Regions from separate parts of the Cupriavidus sp. GW823-FHT07A04 genome, predicted to be linked through region 2. Evidence: predicted binding sites of a transcription regulator. Region 2 holds the regulator's gene; the other holds the start of a gene.
The links. Region 2 encodes NrdR, which represses ribonucleotide reductase genes. Its sites were predicted from a motif close to CACNANATNTNGTG; they were not measured.
Positions count from the first base shown of each region.

Region 1: AC1Q7Q_RS07490 (ribonucleoside-diphosphate reductase subunit alpha) is a predicted target of NrdR. The motif match lies at 1,900-1,913, and genes of this name have one in related genera.

Region 1 covers NZ_JBXAHA010000003.1:371,820-375,223, forward strand. The annotation lists gene AC1Q7Q_RS07490 (ribonucleoside-diphosphate reductase subunit alpha) at 1-1,686, opposite strand, end outside; gene ampD (1,6-anhydro-N-acetylmuramyl-L-alanine amidase AmpD) at 2,189-2,809, opposite strand; gene AC1Q7Q_RS07500 (sigma-54-dependent transcriptional regulator) at 2,802-3,404, opposite strand, start outside.
Region 2 covers NZ_JBXAHA010000011.1:228,900-232,303, forward strand. The annotation lists gene ybgC (tol-pal system-associated acyl-CoA thioesterase) at 1-78, opposite strand, end outside; ZMP/ZTP riboswitch at 240-342, shown strand; gene glyA (serine hydroxymethyltransferase) at 465-1,712, shown strand; gene nrdR (transcriptional regulator NrdR) at 1,872-2,339, shown strand; gene pilV (type IV pilus modification protein PilV) at 2,481-3,119, shown strand; gene AC1Q7Q_RS20615 (PilW family protein) at 3,128-3,404, shown strand, end outside.

The DNA.
Region 1 (3,404 bases), on a different contig from region 2:
GGGATGGCCGGTCTCGAACAGCATGCCCAGCATCTTGCGCCACAGCTGCATGGCGGGGATCTTCTTGAACAGCTTGAGCTCGCCGCGGGCGGCCTTGGCTTCGTAGCCCAGGTAGGCTTCTTCGAATGCCTTGCCGACCAGGTCATGCAGGTCCGGGCAGGTGGCGGGCGAGAACAGGGTCCATTCGCCGGCTTCCATCACGCGCTTCATGAACAGGTCGGGAATCCAGTTCGCCGTGTTCATGTCGTGGGTGCGGCGGCGATCGTCGCCGGTATTCTTGCGCAGCTCGAGGAATTCCTCGATGTCCAGGTGCCAGGTTTCCAGGTAGGCGCAGACCGCGCCCTTGCGCTTGCCGCCCTGGTTGACCGCCACGGCGGTGTCGTTCACCACCTTCAGGAACGGCACCACGCCTTGCGACTTGCCGTTGGTGCCCTTGATGTGCGAGCCGAGGGCGCGCACATTGGTCCAGTCGTTGCCGAGACCGCCGGCGAACTTCGACAGCAGCGCGTTTTCCTTCAGCGCCTCGTAGATGCCTTCCAGGTCGTCCGACACGGTGGTCAGGTAGCACGACGACAGCTGCGAGCGGCGGGTGCCCGAGTTGAACAGGGTCGGCGTGGACGACATGAAGTCGAACGACGACAGCAGCTGGTAGAACTCGATGGCACGGGCTTCGCGGTCCTTCTCGCCCAGCGCCAGGCCCATCGCCACGCGCATGAAGAATGCCTGCGGCATTTCGATGCGGGTCTCGTCGATGTGCAGGAAGTAGCGGTCGTACAGGGTCTGCAGGCCCAGGTAGTTGAACTGGAAGTCGCGCTGGGCGTCCAGCGCCGCGCCCAGGCGGGCCAGGTCATAGGTGGCCAGCTTCTCGTCCAGCAGCTCGGCTTCGATGCCGCGCGCGATGAACTTGGGGAAGTAGTCGGCGTAGCGCGACACCATCTCGGTCTGGGTCACTTCGGCGCCCAGGATTTCCTTGCGGATGGTGTGCAGCAGGATACGTGCGGTGACCTGGCTGTAGGCCGGGTCCTTCTCGATCAGGGTACGCGCGGCCAGGATGGCGGAGTCGTAGACCTGGGTCATCGGCACGCCGTCGTACAGGTTCTTCAGCGTTTCCTTGAGGATCGGCTCGGCGCTGACGGCATCGCCAAGGCCCGAGCAGGCGTTGTCGATCAGGCCATGCAGCGCGCCCAGGTCCAGCACGCGGGCCACGCCCGCATCGGTCACGTTGAACGTGGCGCCGCCTTCCTGCACGCGGGCCACCGCCTGGGCGTTTGCCTGGGCGCGTTCCTGGGTGCGCTTTTCGCGGTACAGCACGTAGGCGCGGGCCACTTCATGCTCGCCCGAGCGCATCAGCGCAAGCTCGACGTGATCCTGCACGTCTTCGATATGGAAGGTGCCGCCGTTAGGGCGGCTGCGCAGCAGCGCGCGGACCACGTTCTGGGTCACTTGCTCGACCACTTCGCGCACGCGCGCCGAAGCGGCGCCCTGCCCGCCGTTGACGGCGAGAAAGGCCTTGGTCACCGCTACCGAGATCTTGCTCGGCTCGAACGCCACGACGGCGCCGTTACGTCGGATGATCTTGTAGTCCTGGTAGCTGCCAGCGGCGGCAGTAGCGGGGCTCGACTGCGCGTTCGCTGCTGCACCGGCGGCGGCGGCGCCGGTGGAAAGTTCGTTCTGGGCTGTCTGCATGAGGAACTCCTGTTCTGACCCGTGTTTTATGAGTGACAAAGAGTCCCGGGCAAAATGCGCAAAAAGGCTCTGACACGCCGGCCGGTCTTACCCGGGAGGGCGCGCTGCTATTGCTGGATTCTGCTGGAACTCTTGTGATGCGCCGGCCCTTCGGTGGACCGCAGTCATTGCTGCGGCGGTAACTGCACACCTAGGCCGGCTCCCCGAAAGCACCACTAGATCTAGTGGTCGATGCGAAAAACTGGACTAAGTATAGTGAAACGGGGCGGATTCACCAGTCTTGACAAGCGCCTTTTTGGCGCGAATTCCAGTGCCGGCATGGCATGCGGCGCTGCGCCATACCCGCTAGCCCAAGAGACGCAAGGGAATCCGCCCGACGGTTCGTTACCGCACCGTGACGCGAAATTTTTTTGATTGACCTGACCTCTTCGATAGGCGCGGACTTTATCAGGGTTTTCCCCAGATTGCGGCTATCCCCTAGACCTCGCTTGCAGCCCTTGCCTCAGGGCTGTTCTTTGCGGTAAGGCAGTTGTGCGGGCGCCACGCCGGCTGCGGCGGCAAAACCCGCCCAGTCGAAATGTGGTCCCGGATCCGTCTTGCGCCCTGGCGCGATATCGCTATGCCCCGCCACGGCCCGCACCGGATAAGCGCCTAGCAGGGCACGCACCAGCGCTGCGGTGGTGTGGTATTGGGCCAACGTGAACGGCTGGTCGTCGCTGCCTTCGACCTCGATGCCGATGGAGAAGTCGTTGCAACGGGGCCGGCCGAAGAATTCGGACTGGCCTGCGTGCCAGGCGCGGTCCAGGCAAGACACGAACTGGACCAACTCGCCCCCTCGCGTCACCAAAAAATGCGCCGACACCCGCACTTGATGGATCGTCTCGAAAAACGGATGGCGGGACGGGTCGAGACGGTTCAGGAAAAAGGCTTCGATATCGCCGCTGCCGAACTGCCCGGGCGGCAGGCTGATGTTGTGGATCACCACCAGGTCCACCGGCGTGTGCGCGGGCCGGGCGTCGAAATTGGGGGACGGCACGTGGCGCGCGGCGGGCACCCAGCCCGCCGGGTCGGGGACGAATGGCGAGTTGGGCGCGAACTTGGCGGCCGGGTCGTGGTCAGGCATCGCGATCTCCATCCGCCGCCAACAGCCCGTCGCGCAGCGCTTCTCTGGTTTCGGCGGCACCGTCGGCCGGGTCGTCGCGGCCCTCGCGGATGCCAAGCTGCTGGATGCGGTAGCGCAGCTGGCGAAAGCTCAGGCCCAGCAGCGGCGCGGCGGCTGTCCGGTTGAAGCCGGTCTGCTGCAGCGCCTGTAGGATCAGGTCGCGCTCGAGCGCTTCGAGCCGGCCGGGCAGGTCGATCGGGAAGGTGGCACGGCAAGCGTCTGCGGCCGCCTCCGCGGCGCGAGACGCCGCAGGTTGCGCAAACAGATCGGGCTGCGCGCCGCCCCGGGAGTCGGCCCGCGCATCGTACGCAAGCTCCTGCATGGTGTCGGGCCGCAAGCCGGACGCCGCCGGCGCGCCAGCCGGCGCAGCCGCCGAAGCCAGGTAGGCGTGCGGCGCGGGCGGGCGTGGCATGGCCGTATGGCCCATGCCCGCGTCCAACTGGCCCAGGTCGTCCACCTCGATGGTATTGCCCTCGGCGAAGGCATAGGCGCGCTCGAGCAGGTTCTCCAGCTCGCGCACATTGCCCGGGAACGCATAGTCGGACAGCCGCTGCAG
Region 2 (3,404 bases):
GTAATTGGCGTAGAACACTACGCCGCCCGCGTCGGTGTCTTCCCAGTACACCCGCAAGGCCCACACATTGTTGCTCATGGCCGCGATTGTAACGGCAGCCAGCCCGACCCGGTGTAAACCCTTGTCCGACATTACAACAATTACATTACCTGACGGACAAGGCATTGACTTTCGGTCTTTGGCCCCGCAGCACCGTCTTGCAGCGGGCCAGCGCCTCGCGTTAAACTGCCGCCAACCATTCCATCTTGCGCGACTGGCGAAGTCAGTGGGCACTACCACGAGGAAGCGCAAAGTTCTCTGGCGCGATGTTTCAAGCGCCTGCCGCTCGCCTGGGCAGCGAATGGGAAGCAGGGTGCGCCCTGCGCCGGATAGCTAACGCGTCCAGCGCCGGTCGCCTGTGCCTTCCCCGCGCGCCCTACCCCGAAGCCATTCGGAATTCCCCTTTTTTCAGACGAGTTTTCGCCATGTTCGAACGCAGCCGCTATACGATCGACCAGATCGACCCCGAGCTTTTTGCCGCCATCCAGAAGGAAGACCAGCGCCAGGAAGAGCACATCGAGCTGATCGCCTCGGAAAACTACACCTCGCCGGCCGTGATGGCCGCGCAAGGCTCGCAACTGACCAACAAGTACGCCGAAGGCTATCCCGGCAAGCGCTACTACGGTGGCTGCGAGTACGTCGACGTCGTGGAGCAGCTGGCCATCGACCGCGTCAAGCAACTGTTCGGCGCCGAAGCCGCCAACGTGCAGCCCAATTCCGGCTCGCAGGCCAACCAGGGCGTGTTCTTCGCCGCCCTGAAGCCGGGTGACACCATCATGGGCATGAGCCTGGCCGAAGGCGGCCACCTGACCCACGGCATGGCGCTCAACATGAGCGGCAAATGGTTCAACGTGGTCAGCTACGGCCTGGACGCCAACGAAGACATCGACTACGACGCACTGGAAAAGCTGGCGCAGGAAAAGAAGCCCAAGCTGATCATCGCCGGCGCCTCGGCCTTCGCCCTGCGCATCGACTTCGAACGCATCTCCAAGGTAGCCAAGTCCATCGGCGCCCTGTTCATGGTCGACATGGCCCACTACGCCGGCCTGATCGCCGCCGGCGAGTACCCCAACCCGGTGCCGCACGCCGACTTCGTCACCACCACCACCCACAAGAGCCTGCGCGGCCCGCGCGGTGGCGTGATCCTGATGAAGGCCGAGCATGAGAAGGCCATCAACTCGGCCATCTTCCCCGGCATCCAGGGCGGCCCCCTGATGCACGTGATCGCCGGCAAGGCAGTCGCGTTCAAGGAAGCCCTGTCGCCCGAGTTCAAGACCTACCAGCAGCAAGTGGTCAAGAACGCCCGCGTGTTGGCCGAAACCCTGATCGAGCGCGGCCTGCGCATCGTCTCCGGCCGCACCGAAAGCCACGTCATGCTGGTCGACCTGCGCGCGATGCAGATCACCGGCAAGGAAGCTGAAAAGGTCCTGGGCGAAGCACACATCACCGTCAACAAGAACGCCATCCCCAACGACCCGGAAAAGCCGTTCGTCACCTCGGGCATCCGCCTGGGCTCGCCGGCCATGACCACCCGCGGCTTCAAGGAAGAAGAAGCCCGCCTGGTGGCCAACCTCGTCGCCGACGTGCTGGAAAACCCGCACGACCTGGCCAACATCGCTCGCGTACGCGAGCAAGTGGCAGCCCTGACCAAGCGTTTCCCGGTCTACGGCTAAAGCCCAGCGCCACCCGCCCCCCCGCGGGTGGCCGGCAGCCCCGCCGCGGCGCACGCCGCGCCTGCGGCGGGCCTTGCCAACCCGGCCCGGCGCGACACAGAATGACAAAACGCTGCCTGCGCGGCACGCGCCCCGGCTCATACTTCGAGGTGGTCAGGCATGAAATGCCCTTTTTGCGCTCACTCCAACACCCAGGTCCTGGACACGCGCATGTCGGAAGAAGGCGATACGGTGCGCCGCCGCCGCCGCTGTGAATCCTGCGACCGCCGCTTCACCACCTATGAGCGGATCGAGCTGTTCTTCCCCGCCATCGTCAAGAAAAACGGCTCTCGCGCGGACTATACCCGCGACAAGCTGAAAGACTCGATGCGCCTCGCCCTGCGCAAGCGCCCGGTCTCGGCCGAAGCCATCGACGCCTCCATCACCCGCATCGAAGAAAAACTGCTCGCCCTCGGCGAGAAGGAAATCCCCAGCAGCCAGGTCGGGGAACTGGTCATGCGCGAGCTGCGCCGGTTGGACAAAATTGCTTATATCCGGTTTGCTTCGGTGTATCGGAGTTTTGAGGATGTGTCGGAATTCCGCGACATGCTGGATGAGTTTTCGGCGTCTACCCCACGGAAGCAGTAGAAAAAGTAACGTGGACGTTGTTTAATTCCTCCCAAACTGGGTCCTAGGTGGCAATTCCTATATCTATATTTCCACCTGGGTTGCAGTTACAAAAAATAGAACAAAGCCAAAAGAACGTAGTCTTTTCGGACGAGGGTCAAGATGGGTCAGTCAAGCTGTCGGGGGACGGCCGGCTTCACCATGCTCGAAGCATTGGTGGCAATCGTCGTGCTCGCCATCGGCGTGCTCGGCGTGGCAAATCTTCTTATCAAATCATTCCGATTCTCCCAACAAGCGTCCTATGACACGCTGGCGCTGCAGCTCGCCAGCGATATGGCAGACCGCATGCGGGCTAACAGCGCGCAAATGCTCGCCAGTAACAGCAGCTACTTCTTCGACACGAGCACCGGCGCCCCGGCGGTGCCGACGGGCGCCAATTTCTTTACCACTCCATGCACGTCCGGCAGCCCGGTTTGCGCAGCCAACATGGTCACGTTCGATTTGGCCGAATGGACGCGACGCGTCCAGACGGCCCTGCCGGGTGGGCGTGCAGTAATCTGCCGGGACTCCAGCAACTATTCCACCTCCGCAGGCTACACCTGGGCGTGCAACGCCACGGCCGGCGGCACGGGCCAAGCCAGCGATAGCCCGATCGTCATCAAGATGGGCTGGGTATCTCGATTCGCCGACAAGCCGGGGGTAGATGTCGCGACCGGTACAACCATGCCAGACACGCAAGCCGCCGACGGCTCGGCAACGCCACAAATCGTTATTGTGGCCAACCCGGGAGTCAGCAATTGAGAACGCTCATGGCCGGCTCCGGACAACCACCCCGTCGTCGCCGGCGAAGCTCAGGCTTCTCCATGGTCGAACTGATGGTTGCACTGACGCTTGGCATGCTGGTGCTGGTTGCATCAACTTCCTTTTACCTACTGACCCGCAGCACCTATAGCAGCATCAATGACAGCGCCAACCTCGAGGAGCGCGGTCAGTTCGCGATCGGCGTCGTTTCACGAATGTTGCGTCAGATTGCCTACACGCCTCCGGCCAGCGATGGTGGCTCAATGCAGATCAGCTCGCAGATGC